DNA from 4 places in the Bacillus sp. CIS52 genome. Region 2 is predicted to be linked to each of the others. Evidence: riboswitches for the same ligand, from Rfam matches in the RefSeq annotation. Region 2 holds a riboswitch; each other region holds the start of a gene.
The links. Region 2 has a riboswitch for thiamine pyrophosphate ahead of tenA (thiaminase II). Riboswitches for the same ligand answer to the same signal wherever they lie in the genome.

Region 1: another riboswitch for thiamine pyrophosphate. It lies ahead of ACH32G_RS02675 (ECF transporter S component); the one in region 2 lies ahead of tenA (thiaminase II).
Region 3: another riboswitch for thiamine pyrophosphate. It lies ahead of thiC (phosphomethylpyrimidine synthase ThiC); the one in region 2 lies ahead of tenA (thiaminase II).
Region 4: another riboswitch for thiamine pyrophosphate. It lies ahead of ACH32G_RS01630 (acetylornithine deacetylase); the one in region 2 lies ahead of tenA (thiaminase II).

The regions. Positions count from the first base shown of each region.
Region 1 covers NZ_JBIUFR010000001.1:640,728-643,850, reverse strand. The annotation lists gene ACH32G_RS02680 (ABC transporter ATP-binding protein) at 1-1,405, opposite strand, end outside; gene ACH32G_RS02675 (ECF transporter S component) at 1,392-1,991, opposite strand; TPP riboswitch at 2,173-2,286, opposite strand; gene ACH32G_RS02670 (glycosyl hydrolase family 18 protein) at 2,435-3,123, shown strand, end outside.
Region 2 covers NZ_JBIUFR010000001.1:780,088-783,210, forward strand. The annotation lists gene tenI (thiazole tautomerase TenI) at 1-503, opposite strand, end outside; gene tenA (thiaminase II) at 481-1,188, opposite strand; TPP riboswitch at 1,274-1,382, opposite strand; gene ACH32G_RS03495 (monovalent cation:proton antiporter family protein) at 1,436-3,123, opposite strand, start outside.
Region 3 covers NZ_JBIUFR010000001.1:1,036,671-1,039,793, reverse strand. The annotation lists tRNA gene ACH32G_RS04825 (tRNA-Leu) at 146-227, shown strand; gene ACH32G_RS04820 (Type 1 glutamine amidotransferase-like domain-containing protein) at 375-1,073, shown strand; TPP riboswitch at 1,123-1,233, shown strand; gene thiC (phosphomethylpyrimidine synthase ThiC) at 1,356-3,123, shown strand, end outside.
Region 4 covers NZ_JBIUFR010000001.1:438,381-441,503, reverse strand. The annotation lists gene sigG (RNA polymerase sporulation sigma factor SigG) at 1-517, shown strand, start outside; gene ACH32G_RS01635 (ABC transporter ATP-binding protein) at 645-1,442, shown strand; TPP riboswitch at 1,447-1,555, shown strand; gene ACH32G_RS01630 (acetylornithine deacetylase) at 1,629-2,909, shown strand; gene ACH32G_RS01625 (YlmC/YmxH family sporulation protein) at 2,970-3,123, shown strand, end outside.

The DNA.
Region 1 (3,123 bases), 140 kb from region 2:
TTTGGATCTCCTGAAGCATCAGCATGCACTCACGCGCCGTTTTTGCGTCCTGCCCGAAAGTCGGTTCATCAAGCAGCAAAACTTTCACCTGATGCATAAGCATCGTGGCGACGCTGAGCCTGCGTTTTTGTCCTTGGCTTAAAGAGAATGGATGCTGTGAGGCATAGCGTCTCAGGCCGAACCGGGTTAAGAGCTGAAGAGCTTTCTCCTTTGCGGCTTGACCGTTTTCAAAGCCGAACAGCAGCTCTTGAATGACGGAATCTGTGACAAACTGGTGTTCAGGATTTTGGAAAACATACCCCATCAGCCGCCGAAGCTCTTTTTCCGAATAGGAATCTACCGGTCTGCCGTCTATTTTGATGTCTCCGCTCACAGGACGGATGAGCTTGGCCGCGGCGGACAGGAGCGTTGATTTTCCGGTTCCGTTAGGGCCGGCAATCGCGGTGATTGACCCTTTTTTTACGGAAAAGCTCACGTCCTGAAAAATGGTGTCTGTTCCTCTTATGAATGACAGCCCGTGAACACTCAGCGCGTCCTCTGCCGAAAGCGCGGCGGGCCGGGGGCCGGGAAAGGGCGGTACAGGTTCTTGAAACAGTCTTTCTTTGCACAATGTAAAAGGAATGCTGACGTGCTCCTGCAATGAGATCACCCGCGGAATCGGAATGCCGAGCTGTGTCAGCTCTTCAAGTTTTGTTTCAAAGATCGCGCCCGTCTCTCCGTCCATCACTTTCTGACCCGTTCCGTCAAGGACAATTGTCCTGTCCATCCACGGCGCCCAATGATCAAGCTGATGCTCGATAACAAGAAGTCCGAAGCCTTTTTGGGCCTGCAGTTCTTTGATCAGCCGCACCAATTCACGCACGGAATATGGATCAAGCTGTGCCGTCGGTTCGTCTAAAATAATGAGTTCCGGTTCCATCGCAATGATACAGGCGAGCGCGACCTTTTGTTTTGAACCGCCTGACAGCGAGGCGATCGTCCGTGTTTTCAGATGAGTGATTTCTAATTTTTCCAAAACGTCCTCAATAATTAAGTCCATCTCTTCTTTTGTATATTGCAAATTTTCCAGACCGAAGGCTATTTCATCTTCAACCGTCAGCATGCAAAACTGCTGATCCGGATCTTGAAACACGACCCCGATGGATCGGGCGGCGGGTTCTGACAGGTCCGAAAGAGGTGTTCCGTATAAGGAAACGGTTCCCGTTTGAACCGCATCGCAGGCTTCCGGGTACAGACCGTTTAAACAAAGTGCGAGCGAGCTTTTGCCGCATCCGCTCGGCCCGAGCAATAAAACCCGTTCTCCTTTGCGGAGCTGAAATGACACGTCTTGAAAAACCGGCTTCTCATCCTGCTCATAAGAAAAGGTAAGACGGCGGGCCGATAGAAGGGGTTCAGATGCCTGCATCTTGGTTCACCTGTTTCTTTTTCTTCTTGAATTCTTTTCCGAGCGCCATGCCGTTCAGCACCCCTGTGTAAGCCAGCGCATCACTGATTGCTTTGCCGAGAAGGCCGGCAAGAAGCGCACCTGAGACCAGGCGGATGAGAAGCATGACGGCTAATAAACCCGGATTCAAAACAGAGTATCCGGAAATGAACAAGTCATAAATGAAGCTCGCAACAGAAGACCCCATACCGGATAAAAGGAGCACGGGCAGGGTATACACCCGCCAGCGTGTCGCAAAAAAGACCGCTTCCGCACCGATTCCCTGCGCGATGCCGATCAGAATTACCATCGGCCCTGACGGATTTCCGAGTAAACACTCCACAAACGCGGCGATGATTTCAGAAATGAGCGCCGCTCCCGGTTTTTGAATAATGTAGGCGGCAATCACCGAGACGATAAACCAAATACCGTAAATCGGTTCGTAGCTCATCCGGCCGAAAAACCCTGCCGCTATATTGCTTGCATGAGTTGATAATAAATAAACGACAGCAAATACAACACTGATGACGGACATGACGACAATTTCTCTCATTTTCCAATTTTTCATTGTGATCTCCTGCTTTCTTATCGGATAGTCGTATGTATGAAAGAGTTGATTTTACGAAAGACGATTGGTCGTAAGTTTCATATTGCAGTGTCCTCCCCCGTTTTTTAATGAAAAATAAAAAACTGCATATCCGAGGGAATATGCAGCAGCAGAACGAAAACGCATGGAAAAAACCCTGCGCTCCGGTCAATCTGCACTTCCCCACGCTGGTATTATCCAGATCGGGTTATAAGGGATCAAAACACGCCTGCCGCATGTTTTATCTCAGCCGATAACAGCACCCCTAGTGCGTTTCCTATACAGTTTTTTATGATGACATCATCATAGTTGATCATGTCTGATTTGTAAACAGCCTTTCTCTAAACAGAGTTTGGAATCGGACCGGAAGATCATTCATAAAGATAAGAAGAGCCCTTTTGATCAAAAGGAAACGGAGGACATCTATGTTTGTTCATACAGTGCAGTCTGGCGACTCGTTATTTTCCATCAGCAGAAAGTACGGATACCCTGTTGACAGCATCAGAAGCGTCAATGGGCTTGAGGAAACGAATATCGTACCGGGGCAGGCGCTTTTGATCCCTCTTAATGAATATACGGTTCAGCCGAATGATACGTATGCCGTTATCGCAAGTAAAACTTATGTGCCGCAGATGCAGCTGATGCAGGCAAACCCGGATATTCCGCCGAACCGGCTGCGGCCGGGTGTGAAAGTGAGAATTCCGGATATCTCCAACTATCTGGCGGGAACCCTCCAATTTTATGTCATTCGGACACCTGAAGCGGACAGAGAGCTCATTAATGATTTTGCACCCTATTCATCGGCGATTTCTTTGTTTGAATATCATTTTGGCCCGAACGGAGATATCATGAATGATTTAAACGACAGAACCGCGATAGAAACCACATGGCAAAACAGGGTGCGGCCGCTTGCGGTTATCACGAATCTGACAGAAGGAGGGTTCAGCCCGGAATTAGCCCATCAAGTCCTGCAGAACCCGACGGCGAGAACGAACCTCGTCAATAATATCGTCTACCTGACCGTAAGAAAGGGATACGGCGGTGTAAATATTGATTTTGAACGGATCAGGGAAGCCGACCGGGACCTGTTTACAGGATTTCTCCGGCAGTTAAA
Region 2 (3,123 bases):
GCCTGCTTTGTGAGCCGGATCGTCTGCAGTGTCATTCCGCCGATTGCAATGACAGGGATGGAAAGCGTGCGTTTGATCTCTGAAAGCAGGCTGATGCCTCTTGCTTCAAGTCCTTGTTTACATTCGGTTTCAAACACATGGCCGAACACCACATAATCCGCATCTTCCTTTTCAGCTTGGATGGCTTCTTCCAGCGAATGAACCGAACGTCCGATATGAAGATGGGGAAATCTGCTTCGCACCTGCTTTACGGAAAAGCTGCGGGATGGAAGCTGAACACGGTGTATGTTGGCAAAAAGCGCGATATCCGCTCTGTCATTGATGATCAATTTGTCCTTATCCGCACCTCCCTTTTTCAAAAGGGACAAAAGCTGCATGATCTCTCCCGCTGTTTTGTCCCGCTCCCTGATATGGATAAAGCTTACTTCGCGCTGAATCGATAGAATATCCTCGGCCAGCTCGGCAACGGGTTTGCGATTATCAGTTACGGCGTGCAGCTCCAAAGGATTCCACCTCTTTTCCGCCCTTCTCGGACCAGCCTTCTTTTTGATAAGCCATTCCCCAAAATTGATATTCATAATAGCTTGAAATCACAAAATTCTCTTTCATTTTCGCGCGGATTTCCTCTGTGCTGTTTTCAGCAATCTCGTCAAAACGGCTGATCTGTTCTTCGACCTGCTGTCTGAACCAGTCTCCGCCGTATGTACCGATCCATTTTTCGTAAATCGGATGTTCCGGTTTGCATTCCTTTAAGCGTTCGCCGACTTCATAATAAAGCCAATAGCAGGGCAGAAGCGCGGCTAAAATTTCTCCAAAATTCCCGCTCATCACCGATCTGTACATATGAGACGTATAAGAATAGGCTGTCGGCGCCGGCTTAAATGCCGCGCGCTCTTCTTCTGTAATCCCTAAAAGCTCCGTAAATTCGCGGTGCAGCGCCATTTCCGCTTCATATGTGCCCTGAGCGTGGCCCGCCATCCTTCCCGTCGTAAACAAGTCTTCGGCATATGCGGCTGCAAACGCCTGAACTTTTGCAAAATGCGTCAAGTAGTAGGAATCTTGCAGCACGTAATAACTGAAACGGTCTAACGGCAGGCTTCCGTCACCGATCCCTGTTACAAACGGATGAACAAAGCTTCCGTCCCACCATTCGGCTGCCGCCAGTCTGCATTCTTCAGAAAATGTCATAAAGTTTTCCCCCCTGATAAAATAAAAAAACCACTTTCCCGCATCGGAAAAGTGGTTTGGAATTTATCTGGATAAAAGGAACCCAAAAAATACCGCTCCACTTCCCTACGCAGGTCTGAACCTGTTCAAGTTATGAGGGTCTAAAAGTCTCACTTTTATCTCAGCCCTTATGAAGGACACCCCTAGTGGTCATACGATTGATCATTTACTTGTTATGCCTTCTATCTTATCACGAAATGCAATTTGGTCAAGCTTCAAGGATTTTTCTCAGCTCCGACACGTAGTTGCGTGAGCCCGTAACGATGAGACGGTCTCCTGTTTTCAGCCTCGTGTCCCCGTGCGGAACGATGCTGTCCACACCTCTGAAAATCCGGACGAAAATCACATCGCCCATCAGCGGAAATTCGCGCAGAATAATGCCGTTATACGCCGTATTTTCCAGATTGATCTGATAAAGCGAAGACTCTTCATTCGTCAGAAGGTTCATCACGCCCGGCGCCTCAATTAATGCGCGCAAGAGCGTCTTTGTAGACAGAAGGATAGAAAAAATACTGATGCCCTCTTCCTTCAGTTTTGTTTCATGTTCAACCGAGCCGACGCTTGCGATGATGCGCTCAGTCCCTTTCTCTTTCGCCATTAAGGCGATTTCAGCGTTCACATCTTCATTTCCCGTCGCCACGACAAGAATATCCGTTTTAAAAATACCGTGCGACTCAAGCGTGCCGGGCTCGTAATCAGAAATCGTTTCAACAGAAAAAACAGATTCCGCAAGCTTTTCCCCGGCATTTTCCTGATACACATGGACGACCCGCACATCATATTCCTCATCAGGCAGCTCCAGCGTCACCGGAAGCGTCATTTGGTTGGCGCCGATAAATGTAATGCGCTTCTTTTCCTGCGGCGCACTTTGCCGCTTGAATAATTTTTTAAAGCCGACCGGTGTGATGATGCTGGCGATAACCGCAACCAAAGTCAGCGCGCCGGACATATTGGCGCTGATAATGTGTAGCCTTTCTCCGATCGTAGCCGCCGCGATAACAAGCGACAGCGTAGAAGTCAGCAAAAACCCCGAAGCAAACACGGTTCTTTTGTCATACCATTTCTTTAAATAAAACACCGGGAATATTTTGCTGATAAACAGCGCAAGCAGAAGCAGCGGAATCATCGTCAAAGTTTTTGGATCTTGGAAGAGCGTCCATATGTCCAGCTTCACCCCGACCATGACGAAAAAGATCGGAATTAAAAACCCGTAGCCGAATGAATCCAGCTGCTCCACCATTTCTTTATTCGGCGACAGAAGCGATACCAAAACGCCTGCTAAAAATGCACCGAGAATATTTTCCGCCCCGAGAGATTCCGATAAAGCGACAAGCACGATAATCAGTGTAAAGATGGCTCGCGTGCCGATCTGGACAGTGCCTTTAGACATCGACTGCACAAATGAGCGGTGTTTAAAGATCCTGCCGAAGAAATACAGCACCACCCCCGCGGCAAAGAGAATCAAAAGAAGCCACATATTTCCGCTGTCTTCCCCGTAAAGAGAAGAGAAGAAAGCGAGCAGAATCATCGTAGCCAAGTCCGCAATAACGGCGACAAGCAGAATGATCTGGCCGATATTGGAATTCATGATTCGTTCTTCCTTTAAAGTCGGAACGACCACACCGAGTGATATTGTCGAAATAATAAGCGTCATTAAAAACGCGTTTTGAATAAAACCGGCTAATACAAAGGCATAGGACAGCAGCAATGATAAAATAAAGATGCCGAAAAATATGATCAGTGCGGCAGAAAACGTATTGGGTGCTTCCTTGCCGTTCGGAAGGAATTGTTTTTTCTTCCCTTTCTCAAATGACGAAAAGTCAATTTCCAATCCGCTTAAAAACATTAAAAAGATAAAGCCGAGAACAGACAGCGTCTCCAGCCACGTGTCTCCCT
Region 3 (3,123 bases), 260 kb from region 2:
ATAAAAGCGTCAAGACTATGAATATAAGTTTCTTGCTTGTATCGTGTATACTGCATTACCATTAAAAAAACTTTACTAAAACCGTTGACACTTTATAAAATGCATGTTATATTTATATACGTCGGTTGAACACGACGTATTACATGCCGGTGTGGCGGAATTGGCAGACGCGCACGACTCAAAATCGTGTTCCTTCTGGAGTGCCGGTTCGACCCCGGCCACCGGTATAAGAAAGCTTCTACATATGTAGAAGCTTTTTTTGTTGTATGAAAATACCCTCTAAGGCTTGTGAAAAATATTAAAAAGGCGGTATCCAAAACGGAATACCGTCTTTTTAATGAGCTGTTATACTTGAGAAAAAAGAGGTGATGACGTTGAAGCAGATTATTGCAATGGGCGGCGGGGGGTTTTCCATGGAGCCGGATCATCTTGTGCTGGATCAATATATTTTAGAGCAATCGGTGCGGTCAAAGCCGAAAGTTTGTTTTTTGCCGACAGCAAGCGGAGATTCGGAGAATTACATCGGCAGGTTTTATCAGGCCTTTCAAAAGCTGGAGTGTCAGCCGGATCACTTGTCGCTGTTTAAACCGCCGTGTTCTGATCTCAGGTCCTTTCTCATGAAGAAAGATATCATATATGTCGGCGGCGGCAATACGCGCAATATGCTTGTCTTATGGAAAGAATGGGGGCTCGGCCTTATTCTGCGTGAGGCTTGGGAGAACGGTGTAATCTTGGCTGGTCTCAGCGCCGGGGCGATTTGCTGGTTTGAAGAAGGAGTGACAGATTCGTCAGGAGATTTGAGAGAGTTGCAAGCTTTAGGGTTTTTGCCTGGAAGCTTTTGTCCTCACTATGACGGAGAAGCGGAGCGCCGGCCGGTGTATCACCGTCTGATTTCAGAAAATAAACTTCAGGAGGGCTATGCCGCTGATGACGGCGCTGCGCTTCATTATAAAAACGATCAGCTGTTCCGGTCTGTCTCTTCCCGGGAAACGGCAAAGGGTTACAGGGTTTTTGATACTGAAGAAGGCGTAAGGGAAACAGAGCTTCCAGTCATTCCGTTATCTGAATTTTGATAATATACTTTTTTTTGTATGCAAATTATGTTACGATGAAACCGAAATGAATAGTTACTGGGGGTGCCCGTCTAAGCGGGCTGAGAGAGAAGCGGCGGCTTCTTAACCCTTTGGACCTGATCTGGTTCGTACCAGCGTGGGGAAGTAAAGGTTTTATTATTGTTGTGGAAAACAATAATAGTTTCTTTCTGACTGCAAAACCGGGTTCTCCAATGAATCCGGTTTTTTTGTGCTGGTGCTGAGCTTGGTTCTGTTATTCAAATGGATAAGGGAGAGATTTGTATGCAAAATCAATCAGTACAGCAAGCGAACATTTCTATTATGTCGAGTTTTTCAGGCAGTAAAAAGGTTTATGTAAAGGGTTCTTCGCCTGACATACGAGTGCCGATGCGGGAAATCAGCCTCAGTCCGACAACGGGGGCGTTCGGGGAAGAGGAGAATCCGCCGGTCCGTGTTTATGATACGAGCGGACCGTATACAGACCCGGATGTACAAATTCAAATTCATGAAGGTCTGAAGCCGCTCCGCACAAAGTGGATTACAAAGCGCGGCGATGTGGAGAAATATAACGGACGGGCCGTGAAACCTGAGGACAACGGCTATAAAAAAGAAGGCCGTGCCGCCGAATATCCCGGTTTACAGCGGAAACCGCTGCGGGCCAAGGCAGGGAAAAACGTTACACAATTGCATTATGCGAGAAAAGGCATCATTACACCGGAAATGGAGTTTATCGCAATTCGCGAGCATGTGTCTCCCGAATTTGTCAGAGACGAGGTAGCCAGCGGCCGGGCGATCATTCCTTCAAATATTAATCATCCTGAAAGTGAACCGATGATTATCGGCCGGAATTTTCATGTGAAGATCAATGCAAATATCGGCAACTCGGCTGTTACATCTTCTATTGAAGAAGAAGTCGAAAAAATGACGTGGGCGATTCGCTGGGGCGCCGATACGATGATGGACTTATCCACCGGGAAAGATATTCATACGACACGTGAATGGATCATCCGCAATTGCCCAGTACCTGTGGGGACGGTGCCGATTTATCAGGCGCTTGAAAAAGTAAACGGCATCGCCGAGGATTTAACGTGGGACATTTATCGAGACACATTGATTGAGCAGGCGGAGCAGGGCGTGGATTATTTCACCATCCATGCCGGCGTATTGCTTCGTTACGTCCCGTTAACGGCCAAACGCACGACGGGAATCGTATCCCGCGGCGGGGCGATTATGGCGCAATGGTGCCTGGCTCACCATCAGGAAAGCTTTCTGTACACGCACTTTGAAGAAATTTGTGAAATTATGAAGACGTATGATATTGCATTTTCTCTTGGAGATGGGTTGCGTCCCGGCTCGATTGCGGATGCTAATGATGAAGCGCAGTTTGCGGAATTGGAGACTCTCGGGGAATTGACGGAAATCGCGTGGAAGCACGATGTGCAAGTGATGATTGAAGGACCGGGTCATGTGCCGATGCATAAAATTAAAGAGAACATGGACAAACAGCTGGAAATTTGTAAAGAGGCGCCTTTTTATACACTGGGCCCATTAACGACTGATATCGCTCCGGGCTATGACCATATTACTTCGGCGATCGGCGCGGCGATGATCGGCTGGTACGGGACAGCGATGCTTTGTTATGTCACGCCGAAGGAGCATTTGGGCCTGCCGAATCGTGATGATGTAAGAGAGGGAGTCATTACGTATAAAATCGCGGCCCATGCGGCAGACCTTGCCAAAGGGCATCCGGGTGCTCAGATCCGTGATGATGCTCTGTCTAAGGCGCGGTTTGAATTCCGGTGGCGCGATCAATTTCATTTGTCGCTTGATCCTGAAAGAGCAATGGAATATCATGATGAAACGCTGCCGACTGAAGGCGCAAAAACGGCTCACTTCTGTTCGATGTGCGGCCCGAAGTTTTGCAGCATGAGAATTTCTCAGGATATTCGCGATTATGCGAAAGAAAACGGTCTGACTGAAGACGAGGCCCTCAATGAAGGATTAAAAGAAAAAGCAAAAGAGTTTGTCGAGAAGGGAAGCCATTTATATC
Region 4 (3,123 bases), 340 kb from region 2:
TAAGTTTTCAACATACGCTGTACCGATGATTATCGGAGAAATCCGCAGATATTTGCGGGATAACAATCCGATCCGCGTCTCGAGGTCGCTTCGCGATATCGCATATAAAGCGCTTCAAGTAAGGGAGCGGTTAATCAGTGAGACAAGCAGGGAGCCGACAGCAGAGGAAATCGCCAAAGTTCTTGAAGTGCCCCATGAAGAAATTGTGTTTGCCCTTGACGCCATCCAAGATCCGGTATCACTGTTTGAGCCGATTTATAATGACGGCGGCGATCCGATTTACGTGATGGACCAGATCAGCGATGAGCGCAATAAGGATACACAATGGATTGAGGAGCTCGCTCTGAAAGAAGGCATGAGAAGACTGAACGAACGGGAAAAAATGATTTTGCGAAAGCGCTTTTTCCAGGGGAAAACCCAAATGGAAGTCGCAGAAGAAATCGGCATATCCCAAGCTCAGGTCTCAAGGCTTGAAAAGGCAGCCATTAAACAAATGAATAAGAATATCCATCAATAACGGAGAAAGCCTTTAAACATTGTTTTAAAGGCTTTTTTCGTGCGCCGGTTTACGTTTGCGAAAAAGTGATGTATTCTAATGTGTAAAAGTTTTAAGAAAATTGAAACAAATAAACGGGGGAACTGCAATGATTTTACAGCTGAACAATGTGTCATTAAAAAGAAACGGCCAATGGATTTTGAAAGATATCAACTGGCGCGTTGAGAAAAACGAAAATTGGGTGCTGTTCGGACTGAACGGAGCCGGAAAAACAGCCTTGCTGAATATGTTATGTTCTTATTACTTTCCCACTTCAGGAGAGATGCAGGTGCTCGGCCATCAATTCGGCAAAACAGAGCTCGGTGACAGGCTCAGAAAAAAAATCGGTCTTGTTTCAGCGGGTCTGCAGCACAAATTATATGCCGCGGATTCTGCTTTTGAAATCGCCCTCAGCGGCGCGTACGCTTCAATCGGGCTTTATGAAACACCGAGTGAACAAGTGAGGGAAAAAGCGATCGGTCTGCTGAAGGATTTAGGCGCCATCAGCTACGCGGACAGACGGTATGAAACGTTATCTCAGGGGGAAAGGCAAAGAGCGCTGATTGCGCGGGCGCTTATGGCTGATCCGGAACTGCTGATTTTGGATGAGCCCGTGACGGGTCTCGATTTTATGGCAAGAGAGCAGCTGCTGGACACGATAACGTCGATCGCTGAAAAAGAAAATGCGCCGTCCATCCTTTATGTCACTCATCATGCTGAAGAAATTCTGCCGGTATTTGATCAGGCGCTGCTTTTAAAACAAGGCGAGGTGTTCGCTGCCGGGAAAATCAAGGACATGCTTTCTGACGAGCGGCTTACAGCGTTTTTCGATATGCCTGTCAATGTCTTATGGAACAACGGCCGTCCATTTTTAACGCGTGCAAAAGCGGCATCATCCGTCAAATAAAATCAATTCACCCTGGGGGTGTTGCTTACATGCAGCTGAGAGAGACGTTGGTCTCAACCCTTAACGGACCTGATCCGGATCATGCCGGCGGAGGGAAGCGGTGAAAAAAAGCGGAGGAAAATCCGTTTTTACCCGTTTCATTTGATGAAACGGGTTTTTTTAATACAGCAAAAGGAGAGATGTTCAATGAACCAGCTTGACATGCTGCTGCAGCAGGCGGATAAACGGCGGGACGATTTAATACATATTGCTGAAAGGTTGATTGCCTTTCCGACACCGGCTCCGCCTGCAAGAAATACAGCAGAAGCTCAGAAGTGGGTGGCCGGATTTTTAAAAGAAATGGGCTGCTCGGTTGATATGTGGGATGTGTACCCGGAAGACCCGAACGTAGTCGGTGTTTTTAAAGGGACAGATTCAAGCGGGCATCAAAGCCTGATTTTAAACGGACACATTGACGTAGCCGAAGTCAGGGATGAAGACTGGGACTCTGACCCGTTTCAGCCGCTCGTTAAAGCCGGCATGCTGATCGGAAGAGGCGCCGCTGATATGAAAGGCGGATTGGCGTGTGTTCTATTTTCTCTGAAGCTGATACATGATGCAGGCATTGAGCTTGCGGGCGACCTCATTGTACAATCTGTGATCGGAGAAGAAGTCGGCGAGGCGGGAACGCTGGAATGCTGCAAACGCGGCTATCACGCGGATTTTGCGGTTGTCGCGGATACGAGCAGCCTGCATATTCAAGGGCAGGGCGGAGTCATCACCGGCTGGATAGAATTGAAAAGCAAACAAACATTTCATGACGGCATGAGGCGCAATATGATTCATGCGGGCGGAGGCACATTCGGAGCGAGCGCAATCGAAAAAATGGCGAAAATTATCACTGCCTTGGGAGAGCTGGAACGCCACTGGGCGGTAACGAAAAGCTATCCCGGCTTTGCGCCAGGCACCAATACGATCAACCCCGCCGTTATTGAAGGGGGAAGGCACGCAGCGTTTGTCGCCGATGAATGCCGATTATGGATTACCGTCCACTTTTACCCGAACGAAACGCACGAACAAGCTGCTGCAGAAATCGAAGACTATATCAATCGTGTCTCTGACGGTGATCTGTGGCTCAGGGAAAACAGGCCGGTGTTCAAATGGGGCGGATCTTCCATGATTGAAGACAGAGGAGAGGTGTTCCCGGCGCTGGAAATCGACCCGGACCATCCGGCCGTTTCTGTTCTGGCGGAATCGCACTCAGCCGTCAAACAACAGGAGCCCGTCATTGATGTTTCCCAAACCGTAACAGACGGAGGATGGCTTTATCATGCCGGGATTCCGAGCGTCATATACGGACCCGGCGATTTAAAAAACGCCCATTCCGTAAACGAAGAAGTGTCCGTCGATGAGCTGATGGACTATACGAAAATCATGCTGAGATTTATCCACACCTGGTGCAGCCGCAAAAAAGATTGCCCGATGTGACAAGGTTCAGCCCGGCCGCTCATATAATAGGGAAAAGAACGGGCAAAGGGCGTGATACAAATGATCAGCATATCTGAATTTCAAATAAAAGATGTAGTCAACGTGTCGAACGGAAAAAAACTCGGAAGCATCGGTGATATTGATATTAACGTGACAACGGGAAAAATTCAGGCGATTATTTTAGGCGGCAGCGGAAAAGTTCTCGGTTTTTTCG